3 regions of the Leptolyngbya sp. 7M genome follow, and region 2 is predicted to be linked to each of the others. Evidence: predicted binding sites of a transcription regulator. Region 2 holds the regulator's gene; each other region holds the start of a gene.
What was found. Region 2 encodes HrcA, which represses chaperone genes, less so after heat shock. Its sites were predicted from a motif close to ANTTAGCACTCNNNANTNNNGAGTGCTAANT; they were not measured.
Positions count from the first base shown of each region.

Region 1: a site for HrcA is predicted at 4,592-4,622, ahead of JVX88_RS27440 (septal ring lytic transglycosylase RlpA family protein). Genes of this name have one in related genera too.
Region 3: a site for HrcA is predicted at 2,874-2,904, ahead of groES (co-chaperone GroES). Genes of this name have one in related genera too.

Region 1 is NZ_CP070897.1:5,259,858-5,269,723, reverse strand. It holds gene JVX88_RS27470 (hypothetical protein) at 1-242, shown strand, start outside; gene JVX88_RS27465 (aldo/keto reductase) at 918-1,772, opposite strand; gene JVX88_RS27460 (DUF5615 family PIN-like protein) at 1,688-2,050, opposite strand; gene JVX88_RS27455 (DUF433 domain-containing protein) at 2,059-2,388, opposite strand; gene JVX88_RS27450 (hypothetical protein) at 2,457-3,440, opposite strand; gene JVX88_RS27445 (GntR family transcriptional regulator) at 3,440-4,093, shown strand; gene JVX88_RS27440 (septal ring lytic transglycosylase RlpA family protein) at 4,145-4,501, opposite strand; gene nuoB (NADH-quinone oxidoreductase subunit NuoB) at 5,875-6,663, shown strand; gene JVX88_RS27430 (glycogen/starch/alpha-glucan phosphorylase) at 6,594-8,036, opposite strand; gene JVX88_RS27425 (hypothetical protein) at 8,302-8,745, opposite strand; gene JVX88_RS27420 (chemotaxis protein CheW) at 9,223-9,780, opposite strand; partial or broken gene JVX88_RS27415 (two-component system response regulator) at 9,819-9,866, opposite strand, start outside.
Region 2 is NZ_CP070897.1:1,942,942-1,952,807, reverse strand. It holds gene dnaJ (molecular chaperone DnaJ) at 169-1,263, opposite strand; gene dnaK (molecular chaperone DnaK) at 1,457-3,262, opposite strand; gene JVX88_RS09240 (nucleotide exchange factor GrpE) at 3,311-4,156, opposite strand; gene hrcA (heat-inducible transcriptional repressor HrcA) at 4,197-5,321, opposite strand; gene JVX88_RS43960 (hypothetical protein) at 5,855-6,049, opposite strand; gene tpiA (triose-phosphate isomerase) at 6,176-6,934, opposite strand; gene JVX88_RS09220 (hypothetical protein) at 7,054-7,830, opposite strand; gene JVX88_RS09215 (phosphoglycerate kinase) at 7,959-9,176, opposite strand; gene gap (type I glyceraldehyde-3-phosphate dehydrogenase) at 9,240-9,866, opposite strand, start outside.
Region 3 is NZ_CP070897.1:3,837,541-3,847,406, forward strand. It holds gene treY (malto-oligosyltrehalose synthase) at 1-705, opposite strand, end outside; gene groEL (chaperonin GroEL) at 1,065-2,411, opposite strand; gene groES (co-chaperone GroES) at 2,490-2,807, opposite strand; gene JVX88_RS19420 (MOSC domain-containing protein) at 3,043-3,927, shown strand; gene JVX88_RS19425 (WecB/TagA/CpsF family glycosyltransferase) at 4,171-4,980, opposite strand; gene JVX88_RS19430 (ATP-binding protein) at 5,905-6,354, shown strand; gene JVX88_RS19435 (aminoglycoside phosphotransferase family protein) at 6,540-7,841, shown strand; gene JVX88_RS19440 (CDP-glycerol glycerophosphotransferase family protein) at 7,899-8,957, shown strand; partial or broken gene JVX88_RS19445 (TonB-dependent siderophore receptor) at 9,052-9,866, shown strand, end outside.

The DNA.
Region 1 (9,866 bases), 3.3 Mb from region 2:
TGGCGTCGCGGCAGCATGTAGAAATGGTGAACTGGGCGGTTGAGCAGGCTCTACAGCAGGCCGATTTGGATTGGTCTGGCATTGATGGCGTTGCGGCCACCTGTGCACCGGGGTTGGTTGGAGCCTTGCTAGTCGGGGTGACAGCGGCTAAAACCTGCGGTCGGCCTGCAAGATCTGCCCGATCTTCAGCGTCAGGGCTTCCAGAATTTGCTCTAACAGCGACTCTAGGGCATCGTTGTTGATCAGATCAATGGCGCGAAGAAAATGACCAAACTCACTAGTGATTTGATCCAAAAACTGACGAAACTGGTCAATAGGTAGATCTCGCACCCGGTTGGTTAAATCACCCTTACGGTTCACAAGCGAAAAAGCAGCCAACATACCATCGGGAGAGCGTGTAGGGGGCATAACTCAGACAGGGAACAGAGTACGGACGGGAAGCTCTGCCAAAACGAACCAGTCAGATCAGCGAACCGAAGCCAAGTCAACTGAAGCCAAGCAAACTAAACAACGAGCAAACTGAACAACGAGCAAACTGAAAATGAGGAACACAGAGTCCAGGCCAGACTCACAGAGCGAATGCAAACACCTGGGCGGTCCCAGTGGGGATTCGGTAGTACCGACATTCCACAATCCTAGACGAATCCAATGAAGCTCAGCGAATCACAGAACCGGTGGTCAGAACTTGATGACTAGAACTTGCAATTAGAACTGGCTAGACGCTGCTCCTTGCTGAGGCAAAACAGCGCTACCCCCGTTATAGGCGATCTGCCACCGAATAAACAGTACCCATGCGGGGAAAATTGATTTAGACGCAGCGACTAACAGGGAACTACGAACTGGCTGAGCTAGCACCGACTCCATGCCGTAATTTGCCGTAATTTGTCGTAATAATGTTGTGCAATTCAGGTTCCAGTTCAACGTCGGTACTCATCACCACAATCGCCGATTAGTTGATACAGATCGCGTGAACGATTCAGGACTGTTTCAAGCAGAGTTTGATCTTCATTATCTAACGAAAAATTGAATACTTGGGCGTTGTCTGCTAAATGCTCAGCTACCCCTAACCGTGCGCCCACAATCACCCCGCCCACTGCCGGCTGCTCCAGTACGTACCGCACAGCCACATTGGCAATGCTGACTCCATGTTTTTGGGCAATGGTTTGCAGCCTAGACAGCAAGGATTGAAACAGGGACCAGTCGCCCCAAGCGTCGATCATATTTTTGTACTTGCGCAGCGAAGCCGTATCCAGATCCCAGCGGCCCGGTTCGGGTTGACCCAGATACTGCTCAGATAGCAAACCACCGCAGAGACTGCCATAGGCAAAGAGCTGGATGCCGTGCTGCTGACACAGATTCGCCATCGCCACCTGAGGCCGCCGATCGATTAGCGAATACTGTACCTGGTTGGAAACAATTGGAATGCCTTGGTCGAGAATAATCTGCAAATGCTCGGTATCAAAATTAGTCAGCGCCAGATGCTTGATCTTGCCGGCGGCCTGTAGCTCGGCCATATATTTGAGTGCATCCAGGTAGCCGGAATCGCGGTATTCCCACCAGTGAAATTGCAGCAAATCCAAACTAGCTACATCCATCCGCCGCAGTGAAATCTGGATGTTTTCTTCCACGATGGCGTGAGTCATTCGCCCCGGACGCGGCACCCACTTAGTAAAAGCTTGAATTTGATTCAGGGCTGCTTCGCCGCGTTGCGCCTTGAGCTGACGACGAAATTCACCGATAAAGTCTTCCGCAGGACCATAGTGATCGGCCAAGTCCCAGGTCGTGAAACTGGCATCCGATCATTTATCACAAATAGCCCTGACATTTGCTGTCCTTGAGATAATCGCTCATAAGCAAAGTCTGGCATTGTTGCACGATCATGAGTTAAGAGAATACGCCCATTGCTTGCTGCCCAATCTAGAATTGCTGGGTCATCCACTTTTCGCAACCCAACATCCTGAACACGCAATAAGTCAAGATCTGGTTGACGAAGAAACAATCCTCGCACAATATCGCCATTAAAATTTTCATCACTCAATAGCCTCAGCATAACAAGGCTTAAGGAGTTTGTTGTGCTAGAAGTCTGGCTCGAATCAAGTTCAGGTCAGGCTGAATTTCTGAAAAACGTTGACGAACAGATTCTGCTAGACGTTCGCGCTCGTTCAGATAGGACTCTATTTCTTGCTGATGCCGAAGATAATAACCAATCGTGAGGTAAACGTCAGATAGAGAAAGCGTTGAATATCTTTGCACAATGGTTTCTGGAGAAGCACCATCCTGGAATGCTCGGATCACCAGTTCTAGCAAAACCCTTGAATCACCAATCCGAATTGCTCCTGTTTCATCTTCCCTAAGTGGTGGGGATTCGCACTCCAAAACAAGACTCACAATTCAATCTCCATATAGCGACTATTAGAGCAGGCTTCAAGCTGAAGGCACTGCTCTAATTATACCTACTAATCCTGTGTAGTTCCCAGAATGATCTTTGAAGAGTCAAGTTTTGTAACAGTTGTAAGTAATTGATCGCTACTCTGCAATAGCTGATCCCATCCAGTTGCGTTAATGTGCTCCAAATGTTCCATTCGTAACTGGTGTTGGTCAAACACCCAATATTTGATGCTTGGAATAAGATACCGAATAAAAGCCATCCACTCTGCATAGTTAATCGCTAAAGGATTGCCCTGCATCAATGCAATTTTCCCAGCATTCCCCAAGGTCGCAATACCATGAGCCATCAGTAGCATTGTTCGGTACTTTGGATGAGAGGCTAGATCAAATTTCGTTTCCCCATATTCAGAATAATGTCTCAACATAATATACGCACGAAGAGCAATTTCGATAACCGCAGGTGTAATTCCAGAAACTAGAAAATGCCTGAAATCATATCCATTTAAATACATCCATCGAGCAATCTCTCCAACTGTGCGCCCCTTCTCTCCAAAGCTACCAATATTAATCCCCTGAATTAACGTCATGAAGGGTGCTGGTAAACCCATTGGTGTAGCCACATCAGAAATCAGGTGTCCAAGTTGGCGAAGGATTGCTTCAATGAGTCCAACAGGTTCAAGATTAGACCAAACGGCTCCTTGCATCCATGTATGGGTATGAGTCAGATTATCGTAGGAGAATCCAGTAATCGTTCCTCGCATAATATCTAAAACACCAAAAACAAAGCCGAGAACTGGATCATGCCCCAAAGATTGAAAGCGATGTGATTTAGGAAACATTCCAGCAATACGTTCAACTCCGTCTGCACCTGCGTAGCTCATTGAGTCATAAGGAACCTTACAAGTCTCAGAGAGATTTTCTGCCCACTGAGCAAACCAATCGTTTGACTTTGTGGTGTCATAGCTCTTCAGCCACTCAGTTATAGGGCTACCTGCTTGACCAGCATATTCGCCTGTTGTTAGTGTTGTAGCATGAGCAAACGTATCAGGCATTGCGGGCTAGCATTCTATCCGGTGAGCTGCCCCCAGGGGAACGTTTAGTCGAAACTCAGTTGGCCCAGCGCTTGCAGGTCAGCCGCACTCCGATCCGGGAAGCAATTCGGCAGTTGCAAAAAGACGGCTTGGTCACTGCCGACGGGTTGGGAGGATTGCAAGTCACTACCATTTCTGCCGTCGATGCCGCCCAGCTTTATGATTGTCGATTGGCGTTAGAAGAACTGGCTGTAGCCGAAGCGTGTCTACACGCCGACTCGGTGCAATTACAGCAGCTCGAAGGCTACGTTTTGCAGGCTGAGCAACTGGTCCAAGAGCAAACCCCAGCCCTGAAGGTGATGGATCTACTCGACCTTGACTATGGATTTCATCGCTTAATTGCCGAAAGTTCGGGAAACCGCTGGCTGGTGACGCTGCTCGATCAGGTATTTGACAAAATGATGCTGCTGCGGGTGCAGACCACTCGCCATAATCCCCAAGTGCTAGAAATTCGCATTGAACACCGGCAGATCTATCAAGCTATCGCCCAACGACACTCGGCAGCAGCAGTAGAAGCCATCCAGAGCCACTTACTCGCTAGCAAGGCTAGAGTTGTGGATGAGTTACAGCAACTGCATCAGCCTCTAGATACTACAGAAACTGCTGTTGTGTAGGAGGTTGTGTAGGAGTTGGTTGAAGGGAAAGACAGTACAGCCTCAACAACCTCACCAGTGGATACAAACATGGCGCAGATCGGATGTCCGATCAGGATCGATCACATTGATAGTGGCTGGAGTCATATCTAAAATCCGTTCACCGTCCCAAGGACCACGGTCGTTAATCCGTACTTTTACCGAAATCCCTGTGTGCTGATCTACAACCGTAACCCAGGAGTTAAACGGCAACCAGGGGTGAGCCGCAGTCAGTTGATTGGGGTCGAAATCTTCGCCATTGGCAGTCAGTTCACCCTGATCATAATAGGCAGCGACTCCGCATTCTGTTCCTGCTTGAGCAGCATCAGCTATGCCAAGACAGCCAAATAAGGTAGTTATGAACAAACGCAAAATACTTAGAATTCGCATAATTAATACCTGCTTTGTCTCTGTTAATGCTGGGTACCTAATTCCGTCAACATATCGCGTCAAAAACAGGAACCACACGGCTCCAGAAACAGCTCGAACTAGGGACTAGAGCGTGTAAAAGCACATATTCTGGTGTTCGGAATTCTGATGGTTGGATCTTGATGGTTGAAAGCTTATCATATATCTTTCAACTTGCCTCTCAAACCTATACAAAAGGCGATCGCAAAGATGGATGCACCTGCGTTCAGTTCAATTTCAAACCGAACATTAAATGGATAGGAAATTTACATCCGAGTACAAACTTGTACTATGCCTCAGAGAAAGTTCATAGTGTTACTTCGTGTAAAGTAGCAAACTTCATTTCAAACCCAGAGTACTTTTTTTCAACTTTACTAAAAGTTCAAGAAATTATTCTTACGACTTGCTCTAACTTCACTAAAGCCATACAAGCTATCCGTAAAGCACAGAAGGCTACTGAACAGGCCATTGTTTACCTCACCTATTTACCTCACCTATTTACCTCACCTATTTACCTCACCTATTTACCTGTTAGGCTAGGGTCGCTAGGCAGGGGATCGACTAAAGCGTGAGGCAAATTGTTTTTTACTGGAGCAGTTTTTTTCAGAGGTAGTATATTCATAATCCTTCTCAAAGATGGATAGGAAGAGTGAAACCAAGGTTAGTGTTTTTAAGCTATTTCAGTGATGAAATCCGGTGAAGATGATTCTGTATCTTGTAACTTGTAAAACATATGCTCCACCTCAGTCGGAGGTGAGATCCAATCAATGTTCAAATTTTACTAAGCTAAGAAATCAAAAGCAGCCGCGATGGGGAAAGGAAGGGCTGTAGAGCGGCCTGAGTGACTAGAGTTCTGTCAGTCAATCGGGTAGATCAACATTAAATCAGAACTGGAACACAACAATAATGTCAATCAATAGTACAGCCTTTTTCAGGCTAGTGAAGTACGAAAAACGGGGTGCAGGGGCACTGCTCCTGCGTGGGGGTGAAACCCGCACACCCCCTGTACCTCAGATGAGTGAAAAACGCTGTATAAGGTATAGCTAGTAAACTCTTCGAGCAATAGCTTGGCACTTTAGTGTTGTGTGTACCTACTAATTTACGGTCATATTGAAGTCATATTGAGGTCATATTGATCTACTGGCTTCGTGATTTGGCTTCGTGATTGAACTTCGTGATTGAACTTCGTGATTCACTGATTTAGTTTAGCTTTTAGTTTACTAAGGTTTTATTAAACACAAAATCGATGTGTTCTGCTGCACTTAGACTCTTAATATCGAATCTTGCCAGTGACAGACGGATGCTAGAGTGACAATCCTTAGGGTAAAGAAGGAACTGCAATAGGCTTTGTTTCTATGACTAGCCATCTTTCTTCTGCCGCAGGGCAACCGCTGGAACCGGCAAGCCCTATTATCAACCCAATTGGCCCACCTCAGGTTACGAAGCAGCTTTCAGAGAATGTGATTTTAACCACAGTTGATGACCTCTACAACTGGGCGAAGATGTCTAGTCTGTGGCCGTTGCTTTATGGTACGGCCTGCTGCTTTATCGAGTTTGCGGCTTTAATTGGCTCTCGTTTCGATTTTGATCGATTTGGTTTGCTTCCCCGCGCCAGTCCGCGCCAAGCAGATTTGATCATACTGGCTGGTACATTGAACATGAAAATGGCTCAGCCAACCCTGCGTCTGTACGAGCAAATGCCCGATCCAAAATATGTGATCGCGATGGGTGCTTGTATGATTACAGGCGGTATGTTCAGCATGGATTCACCCACGGCAATTCGGGGTGCAGACAAAATTTTGCCTATCGATGTGTATATTCCTGGCTGTCCACCGCGCCCGGAAGCTATTATCGATGGCATTACTAAACTGCGCAAAAAGATCGCCAATGAGTCGCTTCAGGAACGAGGCTTTAAGGGGCAAACCCATCGCTACTACACAATTAGTCACAATCTGAAGCCAGTTCCTGCCGTTCATACAGGAGCCTATCTGCGCTCGGCAAACCGATACAATCCACCTGCGGCTGTCGCTGAGGCCATTGGCATGCCTATCCCTCCGGCGCTGGCAACCGAACCTCAAAAGGAAATTTCTCTAGTCGATTCCCAAACTGAAGCTCGGCTTGAGAAGGAAGGCACGGTGGAATAGCAACTAAGTACCTCGGCAAACCGATTAATCGTCTCTGTCTCGTATCCCGAAATCAGCAGATCAAAGGGAACTGCCTGTACCACTTCTGCGGCTACCCAGCGTTTGCGATAGTGTCCCTGCTCGTCGGTATAGAATTCGGTATGACCACCGAACTTTACCTCAACGCTAGCAGCCTGTTCCAGCTCCCAGATGGTTCGGGTTAAATCATGTTCATCCAGGGCAGACGATGCATCGTCAGGTGCGTCAGGTGCGTCAGGTGCATCAAGCCCACCAAATTTATCATCGTAATAAATCCCATATCCAATTGCAGCAAGGCCAGCGGTTGTGTAGGCTTCCAAATTACTGCCAACTAGACAACCTAAACCGTCCATCTCCTGCCCTGACCAGTTTTCCTGATCACAGAGCTGGTCTAAATTCAGCCCCAATTCCTGTAGGGCTGGCCGGACTAGATCGAATAAACCCAGATTGGCCAGATGATTTTCTAGCTGCAACCCCACGGCATACTCAGGAGAAATCTCAACCCGCACGGGCTGGATTTGGGCCGATGGCTCAGTGGAACTGAATCGCAGCAGACATGCTCGCACCATCGCTGCCAAGGCTACATAGGCATCTGCGACGGTAGCGGTTTGTAGGGTTCGATGTCGGATGTGATACAACATATCCACGAACGCCTGTTGAAATATTCGGATGTTGAAGGACTCGCGAGTTGCAATTGGAATAATCTTTGCCATCGCTGCATCTATTGCTGAGATAGGATTGGGTGTACTATCTACCTGACTGGCTGTACGAACTTCCAGAGACGGATCAGCTGGATTTAAGCTACTAAATGCCTTCGGTGTTGCCAAGTCTGCTGTTGATTCAGCGCTCTCCGCAGTAGCTCCTGCAGCTGTCACCTGCGCATCTGTCACTTGTGCATCTGTCACTTGTGCATCTGTCACCTGCGCTTCTTCAAATTGCTCAGCGTCTTGATCAGCATCCTCTTCAACAATTTCAGCTTCTTCCGTTAGGTTCTGATCGGGCGAATAAGCAGCTAAATCTAAAGGTTCCTCTATTTCGCTTACTTCAATTACCTGATCAGCCTGCTGTGCTGCCATCTCGGACAGATCTGTATTTTCGATCACATTTTCATTTGTTGAGTTCATTTCGTCCTTTACAGTTGATGCAATCGTTTCTGGTTGATTGACTACAGCCGTTTCTGTTTCAGCCCTTTGTAATTCTCGCCCCACCAAATCGGGGAAATTGGACTCAGAGCTATCCCCTTCCAGATTCAAAACTGCTCCAGACCTTGATGACCAAATTCCTCTCGTCAAAACCGCAAGCCCTGCGCCCAACAGCACCACTGGCAGTAACCATAAAGCATTAGCAGAATCCATACTGCGTAAAGTTGCTGACTTATCGCCCCAACTTGCTAAGGATCAAACGTGAAGTGTTAAAACTTTTGAAAGATTTTTCAACATTGTCTTAATATGCTGCGCCTTAATATGCTGCGCCTTAATATGCTGCGCCTTAATATGCTGCGCGCTCACCGGCCAAGTGGTTCCAAGTCAGTTTATTCTCTCAGACAGCAGCCAACCTTAGAGGTGATATGAAATACATCATCCAGTATATAAACTCTGAAAACTGATTACATCCATATGTTTATAAAAAAGCTAGCTTGTCCTGAATTTTAGTCTCAGCTTGGTTTTCCAACGTTTGATAGAAAAAGTAAGACATGCCGCCCAGTCCCACTAAAGCTCCACCCAGCACGTAGAAGAATAGCTTGGAGCCAATTGAGTTTCTCAGCCGCACCCGCAGTTTTCGCGACTGGGGGACGACTACATTCGGCAAAGATCCGGACAGCCATTCATTGGGCACTTCTGTGGCTAGCGGTGCTGCCTGCGAATTGGCCTGTAAATCTGACACCTGCTCATCTGCTGTCATCGATTTTTGGGACGTAACTCGTTCAGATTCGGTCGCATCTACCCATCGCATGGCTTCATTTTCGGCAACAACGGCGGGTGTTGATTGGAGCGGTTCCAGATTTTTGGGCGAGGAATGATTATTAGTGTTGGCGGAAGTTGGTTCGGAAGGAAGCTGAGACATGACGTAAACCTTATCTTCGACAGAAGTGGATTTGAGCATTCACTGATTGACGCACAATTCGTAATTTATATCCGGCAATTCGTAATTGTGGAGTCTATGGATTGTGCTGATTTGTGGAATTTAATCTGTATTTATTTTCGAGAAAGTTGGTGTAGGTGCATGGTTCACTGATTTAGATTATGGGTTGGTTTGTCAGTATCAGTAGATCGAAAATGAATTCGTTTGAATCCCTAGACGTGGGTTTGTTCGCGCAGCGTGTGCATAGCACAGTCCCCTTAAATTCCCCTAAACCCCAGCGGGGATGCGCCTTCGGCGTAGATGAAGGGGGACTTCAAATCATGGTTGGTATGTGCTAGGCACAGGCTTCGCCTATGGTTCCCTCCTTTCGTAAGGGGGCTAGGGGGGATCTCAACATGATTTGCGAGCTACTGAGTATCGATTACGTTTACTGTGAGTAAATCGCTCTAATCGCTTTGTTTATTGAGGCATCTGGTTCAAAATGGCTTTACCGTCTAGGATGACAAGGCTGTCATTTTCTCGCTGCCAGTATCCTGCTGCCAATTGCTCTAACTCAGGTAAAATTGGCGTTTGTGATAAAGCTTGAATCGCGTCCAGTTGGCACCATTCAATCTCTTCTACTTGGCTAACCACAAGACCAAGGATGTTGCTTCTAGCAGGAGCAGCGGTTGAATGCTCAGTGATGTTCAAAACAACTGCCGAGTGCATTGACCGGCTAACCGATTGCTGATACCAAGGAGCCAGCCCGCACAGATGCCCCAGATCAATCATCCACAAAATATCCCCTCTCCAGTTGTAAACGCCCATGACCCAAGCAGGCATGTGAGGAATGGGAATGATTTGCCCTTCAGAGACGGTCAGCACTTCTATTAGCTGCTGAATTGGCAGAAGAACCCTGGTAGTTGCGGCTAGCCGCAACTGTAAGAACTGTTCAGTACTATGGCCGGTTGGTGAATCAACCGTAGATCCTCGTGAGTCAGATCGATGTGGGCTGGAAAGGGGCGAAAACTCAGACATGGGCTTAATTAATTTCCATCAATTTCCATCAATTTCCATCAATGTTTGATCAATTGCTTGACTGTGCGCACAAATTCTTCTTGGTC
Region 2 (9,866 bases):
CGCGGATATGGGCATTGTTATGAAAGCAGCACTTTCAAAACTGGCCGGAAAAAATGCGGACGGGAAGGCCGTGAGCGATATGGTCAAAGCAAAGCTTGCATAAAAATGGGTGCTTGGCACACCCATAATTTCGCAGATAAGTTGATGGTCGATGAAATGGTCGCGAAGCTAGCCGAAGATGTTTCGCACCTTCTCCATGAACGATGCGTCGTTGAAGTCGGTATCTTCGATCTCAGCTAGTTGCTCCAAGAGCTTCCTTTGTTCTTTCGTCAGCGACTTCGGAGTTATCAACGTTACTGCCACGAATAGATCGCCTCGGCCTCTTCCACCTAATGCAGGCATTCCCTGTGACTTGATGCGGAAGACCGTCCCGGTCTGCGTGCCGGCGGGGATCTTCAGATCCTCCTCACCATCCAGTGTTTTCACCTTTATCTCGGCACCCAGGGCCGCTTGGGCGAACGTGATCGGAACGGCGGAATAAAGATTTGCACCCTGACGTTCGAATATCTCGTGTTCTTTAACATGAACAACGACAAAAAGATCACCTGACGGCCCGCCGTTCATGCCGGCTTCCCCTTCACCGGAAACACGGAGACGCGAACCGGTCTCAACGCCGGCGGGCACCTTTATCTCAAGGGTCTTTTCTTTTTCGACTCTGCCCTGTCCGCGACAGTCTTTGCAGGGAGTACGGATGATGCTGCCAGTGCCGCGACAATTCGGGCAGGTGCGCATAACACTGAAGAATCCCTGTTGAAACTGTGTTTGTCCTCGGCCACGGCACGTGATGCACGCTTCAGGGGAGGTTCCCGGCTCTGCACCGGAGCCCTCACAGGTCTCACACTTTTCCAATCGCGGGATACTGAGTTTTTCGTCCTTGCCGTTCGCTGCTTCTTCAAGCGTGATTTCCAGATCATAGCGGAGATCAGAGCCGCGTTTGACCGTGCTACGGGTGCGTCCGCGTGAACCGAACATATCGCCAAACCCGAAAAGATCGAAAATATCCTCGATATTTGAGAATCCGGCATCAAAGCCACCTCCGCCCATGCCGGCATGGCCGAATCGATCGTACTGGGAGCGCTTCTGCGGATCGGAGAGAACCGCGTACGCCTCCGCGCATTCTTTGAATTTCTCTTCGGCAGCTGCATCACCCGGATTTTTGTCCGGATGATATTGAACTGCCATCTGGCGATACGCACGTTTTATTTCCGTTTCGCTTGCCGTTCTCTTGATCCCTAAGACTTCGTAATAATCCCTTTTTGCCATATCGTTAATGATCTAGTGCCGCTCCGGGAACACCGATCCAAAATCACCAATGGCGCCAGCCCAAAGAATTGAACTGACGCCAAAGCGTATTCTAGCGAAACTGGGCCGAGCCATTCAAGTTAGGTTCGGGAACACTTCGATATAGAAGGTTGTAAAGAGATTAGATCCGATAGAGTCTTTGCTCCCGCAAGACCTAGACCGCTGTCAGCATCGCTGAAGTTATCTTGCTGGCAGCTTCTTCGACTTTCGTTAATGCTGACTGCACCTCGTTCATATCAGAGCTCGAAAGAACGCTGTCAGCATTGTTGAGAACCCCATTTATTTCCTGCTGTTCTTCTGTCGAGAACGATTTTCCAAATTCGAGCATCGCCTTTCGAGCGTTTTTGATCATATTCTCAAGACGGTTTTTCTGAACTATCAATTCACGCTCTTCACGATCACGTTCAACGGAACTCTCCGCTTCGAGTATCAAGCGTTCTATCTCATCCGGAGCGAGGCCTGAAGAGGGACTAATGGTCATTGCCTGCTCAAGCCCCGTCATTTTATCTTGTGCAGAAACGTTAACGATCCCGTTTGCGTCTATTTCGAAGGTTACGTCGATCTGCGGCACGCCACGTGGAGCCGGCGGTATTCCGACAAGTTCGAACTTCGCAAGGCTGCGATTTTCGCGGGCGATCTCTCGTTCGCCCTGCATAATGTGGATCTCTACCGACTGCTGATTATCGACGACGGTCGTAAAGGTCATCGTGTTTGTAAGCGGTATGGTCGCATTTCTATTTATCAATTTTACAAACAGTCCGCCGCGCGTTTCGAGGCCGAGGCTCAACGGCAGTACGTCCAAGAGCACAATGTCTTTGACGTCGCCGGTCAGAACCCCTCCCTGGATCGCTGCTCCCATTGCGACGACTTCGTCGGGATTGATCTCAGCGGACGGGTCTTTGCCGAAAAGTTCGGCTACGGTCTTCGTGATTATCGGTGAACGCGTCTGTCCGCCAACGAGAATTACCTTGTCGATGTCCGAGGCCTTCAGTTTTGCGTCCCAGAGCGCCTTTTGGCACGGCTCTATCGAGGCTTCGACAAGATCGCCGACGAGTTCCTCAAACTTCTCACGGGACAGCGTGGCATTGACATGCTTCGGGCCGGTCTGGTCGGCTGCGATGAACGGCAAACTGATATTTGTTTCGTTTATGCTTGAAAGCTCACATTTGGCCCTTTCGGCAGCTTCTTTAAGTCGCTGTAGGGCCAATCTGTCATCCTTCAGATCTATGCCGGTGTCAGTCTTAAACGTCTCAACCAACCAGTCTATTATTCGCTGGTCAAAATCCTCACCACCCAGAAATGTATTGCCCGACGTCGAAAGCACTTCGAAAACTCCATCGTTTATCTCTAGGATGGATATATCGAATGTGCCGCCGCCAAGGTCATAGACGGCCACCTTCTCTGACTTGCTCTTTCCGAATCCGTATGCCAGGGCGGCCGCGGTCGGCTCATTGATTATCCGTTCTACCTCAAGCCCGGCGATCTTTCCAGCGTCGCGGGTCGCCTGCCGCTGCATATCATCGAAATAGGCCGGAACCGTAATTATCGCCTCATCGATCTTCTCCCCGAGAAATTCTTCTGCAGCAAGTTTAAGCCGTTGGAGCACGATCGCAGAGATCTCTGGCGGGCTATAAACTCGGTCGAGAACACGGATATGGGCATCACCGTTCGGAGCTTCAACTATCTCGAACGGAACGGTCGACCGCATTTTCTCAACCTCGGGTGAATCGAACTTGCGTCCGATCAGTCGCTTTACTGCATAGAGAGTGTTGACCGGATTTGTAACGGCTTGGCGTTTCGCGATCTGCCCAACCAGACGCTCGTCTTTGTCCGTGAATCCGACAACCGATGGTGTCGTCCGTCCGCCCTCTTTATTAGAGATGATCTGGACGGTGCCGTTCTCTAGTACAGAAACGCAACAGTTCGTTGTTCCAAGGTCTATTCCAATAACTTTACTCATATATCAAAGGTGGGCCTAATGGCCTATGGCACTGTTAAATAGGGAGGTTCAATCATTCGAGACCGGAGGTTCGGGCTTAATATATTCGGATTGTTCAGAAGAGACATTCGCTGAAGCTAGAGGATCTTTTCCGCGTTTTACAACCTTTACCATCGAATGGCGGACAACGCGATCCCCGATTCTGAAACCGCGCAAAAGCTCTTCTGAGATGGTATTGTCCGGAAGATCTTCACGAGGATCTGTTGCAACCGCTTCGTGCAGATGAGGGTCAAAAAACTCCCCCACGGTCGGGATAGTCTCTATTCCCATCTTTCCGAGGATGTCGTAGATCTGCTCGTTCACCAGCACCACTCCGTCAAAAAAATGCTGAAATTCAACACTTTTTGCTTCGTTGATACCCTTTGCCGAGTCGATCGCGCGATTGAAATTATCCAACGCTGGGAGCAGGTAGGTAGCCAGGTTGGCGAGTTGGTTCTGGAAGGTCTCACGGCGCTCGCGTTCGGAGCGAGCTTTGAAATTCTCAAAATCTTTTGCCCGCCGCTGGGAATTCTTAAAGATCTCCGCCCTCTCAATTTCCATGTTAGAGATGGTCCCACGCAGCTTCTCGATCTCTGACTCAAGCTGGGTTACGCGCTCATTCGAACTTTCTTTCGAGGAAGTATTTGTTCCAATCTCGGCTGGTACATTTAGGTCTTGGACAAGAAAATCAGGCAGGTTCGCGTCGTCGAATGATTCAGCTATCTCGATGATCGATGTTTCAGCGGTTATATGCAGGTCTTTTTCGCGGGCCTCAAGTTGGCGAATGAAATCATCGACCGACGAGGCATCGTCACTGCCGCTGTATGATTCATCGATCAATGATTCTATCTCTTTTTTATCCGGGTCTGGGTTCATCGTGAATGGACAGCCGTTGGACGGCGTTGAGGAGGGATGGTCAATTTGCGGAAATATCGCGTGAAAGCATTCTTTCCAGCACACGCGCGACGTATGAGATGACAGAGATCATTCGCGCGTATTCTATGCGGGTCGGACCAAGAACGCTCAATGTTCCAACGGCGGATCCGTTGCCGATTCGATAAGGGGCTGAGATAAGCGTGCAATTTTTGAATGAAGGTGTTCGGTTCTCACTGCCTATCATAACCTGTACCTCACCATTTGCCGCGTTCTCCTTATCAACGCATTCGTTCAAGATCTGCAAGAGCCTCGATCGTTCTCCAATAGTAGCAAGAAGTTCTCGAAGACGTTCAAGATCTGCAAAATCTCTTTTTGTAAGAATGTTGGTCGTTCCATCAACATAAACGTCGCCTTCGCTGTTTGTGGCGTTATCAATGCTCTCTGAACACAAGATAACGGCGTTCTGAAGCAGCTTATCGAACATCGATCGCTCCTCGTGCATCAGCCTAAGTATCTCCGAACGGATATGCGAAAGGCTGCGACCGACAAATTCACTATTCAGATAATTTGCGGCCTGCTCGAGTTCATCTTTCGTGAAGTTGACCTTCAACCGGATTATCCGGTTATGCACAATGTTCGGATGGGAGACAAGCACCACAAGGATCCTGTTTTCCGAAAGACCAACGAATTCGATGTGTTGAAGGCGGTCATTTGCAATGCTGGGGCTGACCACTATTCCTACATTATTTGAAAGAGCAGATAACAATTGCGAAGTGCGTTCCATCAGCCGATCCGGGCATTCGACAAACTCGCTCGGATTAAGTCCGAACTCGTCGCCGATAAGGCCAAGGTCGTCACTGGAAATGCTCAGAACGCCCAGCAGATTGTCAACATAATACCGATATCCAGCATCGGTAGGGATCCGACCGGCTGAAGTATGCGGCTGTTCCAAAAACCCCATTTCTTCTAGCTCGGCCATCACATTGCGAATGGTTGCCGCGCTCATTCCTGACGCATTTGCAAATCTATCCGCAATAGCCTTAGAGCCAACGGGCTCGCCCGTGACAAAATGTTCGTTGATGATCGCCGAAAGGATGGTTTGGCCTCGAACGTCTGGAAAATTTGGGGTATCCTCAACCTTTAGGCCATATTCGCGGTTCGGCATCTTGTCATCTTATGATCAGAACTGATGCCTCTACGAGGTGATCAGCCAACTAAATGAATAGCACTCTTTTGCCCTTGATGTCAACAAATAATCGTTTAACGGTGAATAACACAAGTGGTGATGAAGACCTAAAAAAGATAGCAGATCTATACTCAGAGGCCTTCTCTCATTACGACAATTCTCGAACCCCGCCGCCTGTTCGCGTGGAATATTACCCGTATGTGGGTATAAATCACACAATTAGGATAAGATCGGGTATCGCACTTGTTCGTATCGGCGAGATCTGTCGTGGAATGCCATTGTCCGCGCATAGATCACTGGCGTTCATTCTTGTTGCGAAGCTTTTCAGGCGGCGTGCCGCAAAGCGGCTTTCTGCGGCATACTCGGAGTATATTCAGCAAGAGGAGGTGCGGCAACGGTCGTTGGAATGTCGGCGAGACCGCGGCAGGAAAATAGTTACAGGGCCGACCGGGGATCACTTCGATCTCGACGCGATCTTTGATGAACTAAATAATACATATTTTGCCGGAAAGCTAGAAAAACCGGTGCTGACCTGGTCGGCTCGGCGAACCTATCGGATCTTGGGGCATCACGATGCAACCCACGATACGATCGTAATAAGTCGCTCTCTTGATTCTGCAGCCACGCCGCGATTTGTCAAACGCTGCGCTGGAAACATTACTAGTGAACAAAGCACCGGCATCAGTCTTACCAGGCTGCAGCAGCACCGAAGCTACCAATACAAGGCATGCGATAAAAAATAATGCGTAAAGTATATATAACAACTCTTTATCTCTCTCGATAGTCAGTCATCTGTTCAAGACCCTAAAATTGGGATCAACCAAGACGCCGATCTACCTATAATTTACGATCTTAGCAAAGCTTTCGGCATCAAGGCTTGCTCCCCCAACCAATGCACCATCTATGTCCGCCTGTAACATCAGCTCCGAAATATTCTCTGGCTTTACAGAGCCACCGTAAAGTATCCGGACTTTCGCGGCCACTTCACTGCCATGATCTTTTGAAACAAAGCGCCGAATACAGCTATGCATTTCTTGAGCCTGTTCCGGCGTGGCGGTTTTACCCGTACCTATCGCCCAAACAGGCTCGTAAGCGATTATGATACGTTCCATATCATTGGCTGTCAATCCTTCGAGCCCGCCTGATAACTGTTCTGAGACCACATTTTCCGCATCACCCGATTCCCGTTCTGCCAGATGTTCGCCGACGCAAACTATCGCGGTCAAACCCGCTCCGATAGCTGCCTTAGCCTTATGATTAACGCTTTCATTGGTCTCACCATAAAACTGCCGTCTTTCACTGTGTCCAATTATAACGTGGGAACAACCCGCGTCCAGAAGCATTGACGCTGTGATCTCGCCAGTATGTGCTCCGAAAGTATTCTGTGTCGAGCAGTCCTGGCCCGCAACTAGGATATTCGATCCTTCAATCCTATCGGCAACGCTTTTGAGTGCCGTAAAGACCGGAGCGATAATCACGTCACAATGAGTCGCGTTGGCGACCAACGGTTTCAAATTCAAAGCAGTATCGACTGATTCATCGATAAGCTTATACATTTTCCAATTACCCGCAATAACCGGTTTTCTTGTCATAGTCAGGAAACTTACAATCTGAAAATATCAATGCGTAAATTTTGAGATTAGCACAAAATAAGGCAGGTCTTGAACGGCGATACCGGAAGGTCAGAGATCGCGAATCTGAGTAAATTAGCTCATGCTCTCGGACGCGGGCGACGGGTAAAAAATCGAAATACATATGTCGTATCATCGATCGGAACATTGATCACCACCAGTCCGGCCTTTCGAAACCGATTGAAATAAACAAGGCCCTTTGCGCTCTCCCCCGCGCCGACCCATTTTTGCGTAAGCGCTGTTTTGCGGATACGTTCTTGTTCCCTTTCGGTTAAGCCCTTTCTAGCCTCAGTTCGCATTCGAGCAAGTTGTTCAGCTTCACGGTCATTTGTCTGTACGATCTCGCGTGTTCGGGTCCCTTCAGAGTTTCTTAGATCTCGGATCGTGTTGGTCCTGCTAACCCCGGCTAGATAATTGTCCCCGGAACTATCTATCAATGCGCCTGATGCGATCCCACGAACTAGATCGCGTGAAGGTATTGACAGCTCAGCAGAAAGCGGCCTCGCGCCTTCATGAAAGCTTGGAGAATCCTTGTAGTATGCGGCTCCCCATTTATCGGGATCGAATCCGATCGGTTCAGTTGTTTCATTACTGATCTGTGCGGCAATGATCACATATTTATCATCTTCGAGCATCGCCATCAACAATGAAAGGCCTCTGTGGTGCAAGATGCTGATCTTACCTCGGGGTGTGTCTTCAGTCTGGCACCTAACGCTTTCTTCTTCAGAAATTGCTGGGCTTCGGTAGCCGCATCTCTCCTCTCCGCCCCAGACGATCACACGGCTAGACGCTTGCTGGCCAAGCGACGTTCCCGCGACACATACGATAATCAAGCCTAAAAAAAAGATAGAACGCATCGCTTGCCCTCCCCTAAGACAGCACCTAACAAAAAGACACCGCACTAACAATGTCCTTATATAATCAACTGATCTAGGAGTCAATAGGAGAGTGAATCGGCACCAATGACGATGTTCTGATCGAAATTCTATCGATCTTCCAGCGCCGCCACACCCGGCAAAACCTCCCCGGCTAAGAATTCAAGCGTTGCACCGCCGCCGGTAGAAATATGCGAGATACGGTCTGCAAGCCCTGCCTGATTGATGGCGGCGACAGAATCTCCCCCACCAACGATCGAAACGGCTCCTTTGTCAGTAGCTTCCGCTACAGCATTAGCAATCGCAAATGTTCCTTGGTCAAAAGGTTTTTCTTCGAACATTCCCATTGGGCCGTTCCAAACAATCGTCTGTGCTCCTTCCAGGGCGTTTGCAAATACCCCGGCTGTTTCCGGCCCAATGTCGAGTCCAACATGTCCTGCGTTTGTGAATTCTATCTGGATGGCTTTTTGTGAGTTTATGGGGTCAAAAGAATCAACCACGATATGGTCTGTCGGCAGCAAAAGCTCCACCCCGGCCGCCTCGGCTTTCTTGACCACTTCAAGGGCCGTCGGCATCATTTCATCTTCCACAAGTGATTTACCGACCGTGTAACCATTTGCCTTGAAGAATGTATAGGCCATAGCTCCGCCGATCAGAAGTTTGTTCACTTTCCGTTCTATCAGCGCCTCGATGACCGGAATTTTATCCGACACCTTAGCTCCGCCTAGTATGGCCACAAACGGCCGCTCGGGGTTGTTAAGTGCCTTGCCAAGAAATCTAAGCTCTTTTTCCATCAGCAGGCCTGCTACAGAAGTATCAACATAATGTGTGATGCCTTCTGTTGAAGCGTGTGCCCGGTGAGCCGTTCCGAAAGCATCATTCACGTAAATATCGATCCCTTTCGATAGCTGTTTTGCGAACTCGGGGTCGTTCTTTTCCTCACCTGCGTTAAGCCGAAGGTTCTCGCGCATCAGGATATTACCCGATGCTAAAGATCCGATCTGGGCAAGAACATCACCTTTCTCGAATGCAACATCCTTTCCAATAAGTTCGGAAAGCTTTTCAGCGACAGGACGGAGGGTGTATTTGGACGGATCAAATTCTATCCCCTTTTCCTCAGTCTTCTTTTTATCTTTAAGGGGGCGGCCGAGATGAGACGCCAGCACGACTTTTGCTCCTTGTTCGATCGCATATTCTATCGTCGGGATCGCTCCGCGGATACGCGTGTCGTCTTCGACAACACCATCTTTAAGTGGGACATTAAAATCAACCCGGATAAATACAGTCTTTCCTTCAAGACTAATATCTTTGATGCTCTTTTTATTCATTCGTCAGGGATAGCTTATAGCTATCAGTTAATAGCTATAAGCTTTCGGAGTATTATATTTTTACTAAAGTCCCTTTGCAGCTATGAACTTGACCAGATCACGTACTCGGCAGGAGTATCCCCATTCGTTATCGTACCAAGACAGAACCTTCACACACGTCCCGTCGATCACCTTAGTATTCTCCGCGTCAACGATCGACGAGTTCGGATTACCGCGAAAATCGATCGAAACTAGCGGTTCTTCTGAGAAGGCAAGAATGCCCTTGAGCTCCTCATTTGCGGCGTTCTTGAGAACCTGATTAACTTCCTCTGTCGAGGTTTCCTTCTCGACATTCATAACGACGTCAACAAGGGAAACATTTGGTGTCGGGACGCGGACCGAGATGCCATCAAATTTACCCTTAAGTTCCGGGATCACCAGGGCAACGGCCTTCGCCGCACCTGTTGATGTCGGGATCATTGAAAGACCTGCAGCCCGAGCACGACGAAGATCTTTATGAGGCAGATCAAGTAATTGTTGATCGTTTGTATAGCTGTGGATCGTGTTCATCAAAGCATTCTTGATGCCGAACTTTTCGTGGATCACCTTCGCAACAGGAGCAAGGCAGTTGGTCGTACAAGAGGCGTTTGAGATGATATTATGGCTTGCCGGATCATACATCTCCTCGTTAACACCCAGCACTATCGTTAC
Region 3 (9,866 bases), 1.9 Mb from region 2:
CAGTTCCCACAGCATTCGCTTGATAAATAAAATTTGATCATAGCGCTCTCTGCCTTCTTCTCCAGAAGGGATATACTTCAGCATATATAAAGCGCCGAGCAGCTTAACAAAATTGGGATGATTTCTGCCTAACTTCTCCCGCAAACGCGCTAGGTCATACATCAAAACATGGCTGTAGGACTCGATGCGGAGCGGAAAGCACAGATTGTAATAGTTGATCGATAGTCCACTCTGAGTATATTTGAGCTGCAACTCCCCGCTTTCTAAGCAATCTCCGTAGAACTTACCCAGGAATGGGGCTAGTACTCGTCCTTTGATGCCACCGTAGTAATGATTCCAATCGATGTCAAAAAAATCACGATAATGGGAATCTGGGCCGTTTTCCAGAACATCCACTAGCATGTAATTCTGACTATCGAATGCCATGTGGTTAGGGACAATATCCTGGAGCCAGCCAATGCGATGGTGCTTCAAATCTATTGACAGTGCCTCAAATCCTGCTGCTCCTCCCAACTCTGGATTAATTTCACTCGGATTGACCGAATCATAGCCGTGGGTACTGCCTGTTCTGGCCGTGAAAATGGGGGACGCATACAGGTCTGAAATTCCCAGTTCGGCTAGATAGGGCACGATGGCTTGAGCAGCTTGAAAATTGAATCCAGCGTGAAATTGGATTCGGTAGGTAGCTAGGGGAATTTGCATCATGGGTTTTGGGCTGCAACAGCTAGGGTTCAACAATTGGGGGATAAGTGACTTAACTTTTCAGGGATTAATTTCTTTGGGTTTACAAAGCTTACACTGAGCGGTAGCGCAAGCTATTTGATCGCCACTAGTGTGCGATGCTATTGACCGCTGTTGATATTGATCAATTGATATTGATCAATATTGATGTCCACTATTGATAAAAGTGAAATCTCTCAGCGACAACAGATTAGGAGTTAGCGTATAAGGAAGCATAGCGGGAAATCAACCCGTTGTCGTGGGGGAGGCTTCAGTGGCAAAGGTGAGTTTAATTACCATCTCCAAAGCAGCCTCTCCAAAGCAGCCTCCCAGCTTACCAGGTGCTATACACTACCATAGATGGCAACGCTTTCTGAACCGAGGATGAGCTGCTGTTCGGCAATCGTTTGATCGCGTTCAGTGGAAATCAGATCAGGCAAATCAGCCCCTATACCACCCCATTGTGGATCAGCAGAACTCAGCAGTTTTTTCCAGGTTCCAGGCGGTAGGGCCATCTTAATCGAACTAGGTTGGGTATTAAAGTTCAGCAGGCATAAAACCTGACTGTCGTGATGCCAGCGCCGCAGCTTCAGCACTTTCTCATCGGCCAGCACGGATACTTCTAAGCTTTGCCGATCGGCATGATTCAGGGCTGGTACTTCCCGCCGCAGCCGCTCGGCAGAGCCGGCACCTTCTACAATGGTTGTATTCTCTTTGTCGATCGTGATCTTCTTCGCACGGCCAAGATCTTCGAGCGTAACGCCTTCAAGCTTGATACCGAGATCTTCGGAGATTACCTTACCGCCGGTAAGGATAGCGATATCCTCAAGCATTGCCTTGCGGCGATCGCCAAAGCCCGGAGCTTTTACCGCGGCAACATTCAGCGTACCGCGAAGTTTATTGACAACGAGCGTCGCAAGGGCTTCACCCTCAACGTCTTCAGCGATGATGAGCAATGGTTTGCCCATCTTTGCAACTTGTTCAAGGATCGGCAGAAGATCTCGCATGTTAGAGATCTTCTTCTCATGAATAAGGATCACCGGCTCGTCAAGAACCGCTTCCATACGATCGGGATCGGTAACGAAATACGGCGAAAGATAGCCGCGGTCGAACTGCATACCCTCGACAACTTCAAGGGCTGTATCCATCGTCTTCGACTCTTCAACGGTGATAACGCCGTCCTTCCCGACCTTATCCATCGCTTCGGCAATGATGGTTCCGATCGTCTTATCGCCATTTGCTGAGACGGTGCCGACCTGCGCGATAGCGTCTCCGGAAACCGGCTTCGAAAGATTTGCGATCTCCCCGACAACCTTCTCAACGGCTTTTTCAATGCCTCGTTTGAGGGCCATCGGATTTGCACCCGCAGCGACCGTGCGGACGCCTTCTTTGAAGATCGCTTGTGCGAGCACAGTAGCGGTCGTCGTACCGTCACCAGCTACATCAGAGGTCTTCGAAGCAACCTCACGCACCATCTGTGCTCCCATGTTCTCAAGCGTGTCCTTGAGTTCGATCTCTTTTGCAACGGTTACGCCGTCTTTGGTGATGGTCGGTGAACCGAATTTCTTGTCGATAACAACATTGCGGCCTTTTGGTCCGAGGGTAACTTTTACCGCATCCGCAAGTTGATTTACCCCGCGCAGAATAGCCGCGCGTGAATCTTCTCCGTGAACTACTTGTTTTGCCATAATAATCTGTCTCCCAAAAGTAAGAGTGACGCCTTTAGGCGTTTTGTTTTGTCAAGAGTGGAACGGCTGAGGCCGTCGCTCCTACGCGGCTGCTCCCGCACGGCTGATAATGCCGAGGATCTCGTCCTCGCGCATAATGAGATATTCTTCACCATCGAGCTTGATCTCAGAACCGCTATATTTACCAAAAAGAACGCGGTCACCTGCTTTGACATCAAGCGTTTGACGCGTGCCGTCATCTTTATACTTGCCTTCGCCTACAGCGATAACCTCGCCTTCTTGTGGTTTTTCCTTTGCGGTGTCCGGGATGAAAAGTCCGCCAGCCGTCTGATTAGCGGTCTCTTCGATCCGGCGTATGATCACACGGTCGTGTAGTGGTTTTATGGTAGTTGCCATAATGGTTACTCCTTTGTAAATGGTCTTATTAGTAATAAGATATCGAATTGAGACGAAAGTCTTTAATAAGATTAGCACTCTCGCTCAATGAGTGCTAATTTACTAAACGCGGTTAAACTTGTCAATAGTGAACAGTGGGGTGTAGAAAACTTGATAATGATATTGTCATATTTTGCAAAACCCTCCGAAATTTCTGCCGTGGCTAATTTCGTCGACGAACGATGAATTCACGTATAGTGTGAAAGTTTCTGAGATAAATATTTATCCGATCAAATCTCTGGCTGGAATTCCTCTCGAAAGTGCGATAGTGGAAAGGCGTGGTCTGCGTTTTGACCGCAGATGGATGCTGACCGACAAGGAGGGGCTGTTTTTTACGCAGCGGGAGGTACCGGCAATGGCTACTATTGCTGTCGGTTTAACTGAAGGCGGTTTGGTCGTGTCAGCCAACGGATTTGAGGATATTCAAATACCGTTCGAGCCTGATCTTGGAGAACGGCTCCAGGTCCGGGTGTGGAGAAGCGAAGTTTTGGCAGAAGTATATCGCGGGGCGGTCAGTGAGTGGTTCTCGGATGTGCTTAGAAGAAATTGCAAGCTGGTGCGTATGCCTGAATACGCGGAACGGCATGTCAGTGAAAGGTTTGACCGGGGCGATGACATCGTGAGCTTTGCAGACGGCTATCCGCTTTTGCTTATCGGAGAAGGATCGTTGGCGGAGCTGAATGAGCGTTTACAGGGTCGTTATCATTCGGAAGAGTATGGAGAGAAGCTTCCGCTGCCTATGAACCGGTTTCGTCCAAATATTGTGGTTCAGGGAAGTGATCCGTTTGAAGAGGACGGCTGGGCACGGATAAAGGTCCGTGAGGCAATATTCCGTGTTGTAAAGCCATGTGCAAGGTGTGTTGTTACGACTGTTGATCAGAAACGCGGCGAATTTGATGGAAAAGAGCCATTGAAAACGCTTGCTGGGTTTCGGATGGCGAAAGATGTATTTCCCGATAAGTTTGAGGAGCTTGGCCAGACGGCGAATGCCGTGCTTTTCGGCGAAAATTTGATCCCGGACAACCCAGGAGCGTCCGTTCGTATCGGTGACGAGATCGAGATACTTGAGTCTCGCCGTTTATGACCTGAAAGGTCAACTTAGCCATGAAACTTGCTTATCAAACAGCGGCACTTCTGACAAGCCTGCTGTCAGCTCTGCCTTCTAGTTTCTAGAAAAGAACCATCGGTGCAGAGATATAGCAACTCAACATCGTATCAGTATTCAAGGTTCCCGTATTTTCCAGGTTAACTACCAAATTACCCTGAACGATAAACCATTCAGGGTAATAAGGATCCTTATGGAACTTCTATGTCTCTACAGCAGTTTCTAAATCAGCAAACTATCACATTTGACCGGGCTACTCGGCTTTTGCTCTTGTGGCTTGGCATCAGCAAAGGGTTCAACGTAGAGATCAAGAAGTTGCAGCAGGGCATACCAAAAAAAGGACGGTCCTTCAATCAAATAGCGCTTCCAAAGGCGACGCGGTTCTGAAAGCAGCCGATGTAGCCATTCCAGCCCCATCTCGCTGATCCATCGAGGCGCACGACTAACGTTGCCAGCCTCAAAATCAATGGTTGCGCCGATGGCCATAAAGATTTTGATGTTTTTGAATTGGTCACGATACTTGTAGATAAATTTTTCTTGCTTTGGAGAACCGACCCCAATCGCAAGTACGGTTGCTTCAGACTGGTTGACCAAGTCAATCAGCTTCTGACATTCAGCTTCATTATTCTCAAAACCATAGGATGGGGAATGGGCACCGACAATGATTTCTCGCCCAACTTTGGCATTGATGCGTCGTTGGGCTTCAGCCGCTACCCCTTCAGCCGCTCCCAGCAGGAAAATTTTGATATCTCTGTTGCTGCGGTGGTACCAGTAGAAGGCTGGAAACAAATCAGAGCCAGAAATTTTTTCGCAAATTGGTGAGCCAAGCAGTCGCGAAATGTAATAAAGAATTTTGCTATCGCAAGTGCGAAAATCTGCCGTGCTGTATGCTTCAAAGAACTCCCGATCTTTTTGCAGCCTGACCAAATGATCAACGTTAGGGGTAAACACAACTCCTTGATTCAGTTTCAGCAGCAGCTCTGCCATTGTCAGGTTGTCAATTGTCGTATTCAGTAGTTTGACGCTGCTCATCTAAAACACTCCTCTCAACCCGTTTCTATCAGTTTCGTTAACCGCTACTGAATTCAATCAGTGACCTTACAGAGGCTGCCTTCTGCTCGAATCAAGCCCATCAGGAGCAGTATGTCTGCATTTTTGTTACATAAAGCTCTACAACAATCACCGCAGAATTACTGAAACCGACGTTTGAAACTAAGCATTAAATACCAAACATTACCAAGTTACTAAAACTTAAGTTAGATGCCGCTGAACTGCTTGTGCTGTGTCCTCTAGAGTTACATTTCTGCTGCAAAAATGCCAGCTTCCAGCGGCAAGTTTACTGAAACCTCACAACTCAATGCTGTCAACAGCTAGCTGCCTGATGAATTCAATCCGTATCTTCTCGAGTTAGGGCGTCAATTCACGAAGAAGCAACCCTCGCTTCTTCACAGAAAATTCACACTTCTTTCTATTTCTAGCTAACTTTTAACTCTATGCTCGCCTCTAGCCTAGGAAGGCAGCAATTGGCCCAGGAAACTATTGGCCCAGGAAACTAGCAATAAACTGGAGAGATAAATTTGTAACACAAACGGAACAAACTGTACTGTAGCTGTTACCTGTTGCTGTAATGATAGGGATTCATCTTGATAGGTTTATCCACTTGATAGGTTTATCCACAAACTAGCCGCAGTGTCAATAGTAGGTTAGTAGTACAGATGTCGGTCCTACGGGGGCCGAATCATAGCCGAAGACGCCGTTGGCAATATGTTACTATGGGGGTATCCCAGTGGGTAGAGCCTCAAAACTCGCCTTACTTCAGGATTTGCACTGTTACAAATCGAAATGAGGCGTAATGGCAAATTCATTTAGGTTTACGGGGAATTTCCCTGATTGGCAGGGGCAGTCTAATCCTTGCACTGAGCAATTAATCCACTTGAAGGCTTTGAGGTTGTCTGAGTGATTGCTATTTCACTACGCCCAACTAGTCGTAAGTGGGGCACAGTTAGTTTCGCCTCTACCCTGCACTTATGTCCGGTTCTAGATCTGTTGGTTGCTGATGTGCCGCCCAAATGGCAGCCCGATGTGCGCTTAGGTTTACAAGAGGCGCTTGTGAATGCGGCCAAGCATGGTAATAATCTGGATCCTAGTAAAACCATTCTTGTCGAATTCTTTGTCCTAGAGGATCAGCACTGGTGGGTAATTTCGGATCAGGGAAATGGATTTGTTCCCAGTTGCTCCACCAACCTCGACGACAGCAAGACGGATATTAACGATATTGATGAATGCGGGCGAGGGTTATACATCCTTCACCAAATTTTTGACCAAGTCCATTGGAATGGTGCGGGAACCGAACTCCGCCTCTGTAAACAGGTTAGGAGCCGCACAAGGCAGCCCTTAGTTCGTTGAATTGTTGAATCACTGATCACGCTTACGTGAGCATCAATCTGCCTGAGTTGGCGCTTTAGCACTCCTCTGACTGTACCAGGCTTGTAGCGCTAATTGGTGCACTTCACGCCAAGGCAAGTTATGCTGCTGAGCGAGCTGATCACGCTGTCCAGCAAATTAATCACCCTACAGCCATTGAACCGATTTTGATCGATACCTGGAATCACTGGTTAGGAGAGATGCCCCAAAGCCTCAAAGTGAAGCCAATTTTGACATACTACCGTCCGTTTAATTGCGCCCGCGTGGTCGCAGAGGTAACGGTATTGACTAGCAACGCTGCGGAGCCGCTGATATTGCATATGTTTTTTCACAGCTTCGCGGATCCGGACAAGGTTCGTCACCAAGTTAACAAGGGTTACGAACTAGCAGTCCCTCCCAACGCTGTCTTGCCCGTTTTTGCAATCGATGCTTGGCAAACCGTGGTTTGGACATTGCCCCATGCCCCATGCCTACCCGAACTGACCGAACTCCTGCGGCCTGACTACTTCTGCCCGCTGCTGATTGCTCCGGATGATCTGCCAACCAATCTAAACGACTATCCGGCCCCGCAAATTTTCCGCTATGTGCCGTTCAAACGCGCCATCCTGACTTGGGACGCTCCCAATGGCAAGCATCGCTACTTCGTCAAACTCTGCCAGGAACTGGAGTTCACTCAAGTCGTTGCTAACTTTCAGCAGATCTATGCGCAATCAGCTCAGCTCAGCTTCAAAGTGCCAGAACCCATTGCGGCTGATCCTGTATCTCGGACCTTTTCGATGCGGGCACTTCCCGGACAGCAGTTTACGACGGTGATGTGCCAAGCTCGACCCCAACTAGAACCCTTCAAGCGAGTCGGACAAGTCTTAGCAGAACTCCACCAAGCTGATTTGCATCCCACTAGCGTTTGGACACCTGCAAAGGAATTCAGACTCTTCAACATCGCCATGGCGGACGTGAAGCTGGCACTGCCCCATTTAGCCCCATCGATCGATTGGATTAGCAATCAACTGACTGAGTTAGCAAATCACATTGATTTTTCCAGCTCCTATCCTATTCACGCCAATCTGTTCGGTGATCAGATTCTCTACAGTGGCGATCAAATTGGCATCGTTGATTGGGATACCTTATCCTTGGGTGATCCTCATTACGATATCGGACGATTGATTGCCCACTTTCTATACTTAGCCGGACACGAGCAGCTTGCAACTAAAACCGTTAAAACCTGCATTGAAGCGCTACTGGAAGGCTATGAATCAGCAATCACCTGGAAGCTTGATCGCACCTGTTTGGCTTGGCATGTGACGATGCAAATCCTGCTACGCGGTAAGATTTCCTCGCTGCGGAAATTACCTCCCCATTGGCAAGAGGATTTGGAGTTTGTCGTGGCTGAAGCAGAATGGCTGCTGGCAGGCTGTAGTCAATACATTGTGCTACCGCCGCTTTCCCAATGTTTTATCGCTGCATCGTAATTTTTTGACCTGACAATGCTCTTTCCTAACTGTCTCTAAGAAGGATACCTTGTTACTATGACCACCAAACGGATTGCTTTCTATCTTCGCTCTTGCGGTAACTTGCATTACTTCGCTGCGATTAAACCCTACCTAAACTACTTTGTCCAGGCAAATCATCACCAGGTTTTTCTCGTTGTTACTCAAATCAACGAAGATTGTTTGCAAAATCCAGAGTATGCAGGATTCACCCACCTATTTACCACCCATTGTGACCTAGATAGCTACGATCTCGTCGTCACACCTTCCTTCCTGCGGCCAGAGGAGCGCAGCGACCGGACTCCGGCGGTTCAGATCTTTCACGGCATGTCCGATAAACCGTTCCCCTACGAACGCGACTTCAGCAACTATCTTCTCTGTCTCTGTGTAGGGCAACGCCAAGTCGATCGCCTCTTGCAAACACCTTGTAATCAAACAATGCAATGGACACTGATTGGCTATCCCAAGTTTGATCACCCTCCGACGGCTGCGCCATTGTTTGAGAATAATCGCAAAACGATCATCTACTGTCCTACTTGGCGGAAGGAAAACATTAGCTCTATCGAGATCTTTCTCGACCACACCGATGTCATCGCCCAGCTCACCCAAGATTACAATCTGATTGTCAAACCCCATCCCAATCTCTTCAACCCCGATCGCCAGTTTTATGATCCCAGTATTGTTGATCGCTTGCAGCAGCTTCAGCAGTTGCCCAATCTGAAACTGATTCGCTCTGGCAACGTGATGCCCTGGTACGCCCAGTCGGATCTATTCATTGGCGATATTTCTGCGGCAGGCTACGAATGGCTCTATTACAACCGCCCGATGTTATTTCTGAATCCCCAGCCCGGTGTGCTGCAACCGAGCACGGATGTTGCGTCCATGACATACCTCTGGCAATGCGGCCCAGTCTGCCATGATATGCGGCAGCTCAAGTCTTTGGTGGAGGCTAACCTAGCCGTCGATTCTTATCAAACCATGCGTGAATCCCTGTTGCACTATAGCGTCTTCAATCCTAGAGATAATCAAGCGACCCAGCGCGGCATTGCGGCAATTGAACGCCTTTTGTCTCGGCAACCCTCAATGGTTCATATATAAGTACCTCGGCATAATTAAAAACCAGATTCAAAACCATGCAGCGCCTGCTGCGCAGGGTTTTGGGTTTTATGTTTAATTATGCCGGGATGTAGCCAATGTAGAACGGGTGGAATTCTTGCGTGGACCAGCCTCGGTGCTCTATGGAGGTGGGTTTTCCTTTAGTGGTGCAGTAAATACCGTAACGAAACGTCCGCTGCCCGAACCGCGCTATCAAGTTGAGGGCATCGTTGGCAGCTATGATTTCTACCGCTCCACGCTGGATTTCACCGGACCGCTCAACGACGATGCAACGGTGTTGTATCGGTTAAATGTTGCCTACGAAAACGCCGATAGTTTCCGCGATTTCAACCGCAGTGAAAGCATCTTTGTAGCTCCAGTGATTAGCTGGGATTCTAATACCGGCACGCGGTTGACCGTTGGGCTTGAATATCAAGACTACAAATATGCTTACGATCGCGGCTTACCGCCAATTGAGGCATCCTTTGACGTACCGATTAGCCGCACCATTATTGAGCCGGATTTTAATGACGCTGAATTTGATTCAGTGCGCTTATTCTATGACTTTGAGCATGAATTTAGCGATCAGTGGCGCATCCGCAATGGATTGAACGTCTCGAGTGTGCAAGGTGGGATTGAAGAGGTTTCGCTAGGCAACTTTGATACGATTCTGGAGCCGGATGGCCGCACGTTAACCCGCAGTTCCAACCGCACGGACGAATCCCAATTCAACATTGCCATGCAGACTGAACTGATCGGGGAATTTCAAACCGGATCGATCGAGCATAATTTGCTGTTTGGGGTTGAACTGGCGCGTTACCGTTTTGCCTATAATTTCTTCAGCGCCCCAATTGGTCCAATCGACTTTTTTGACCCAGACTATGGTGCAGGGCCGGGAGAATTTGAGCCGAA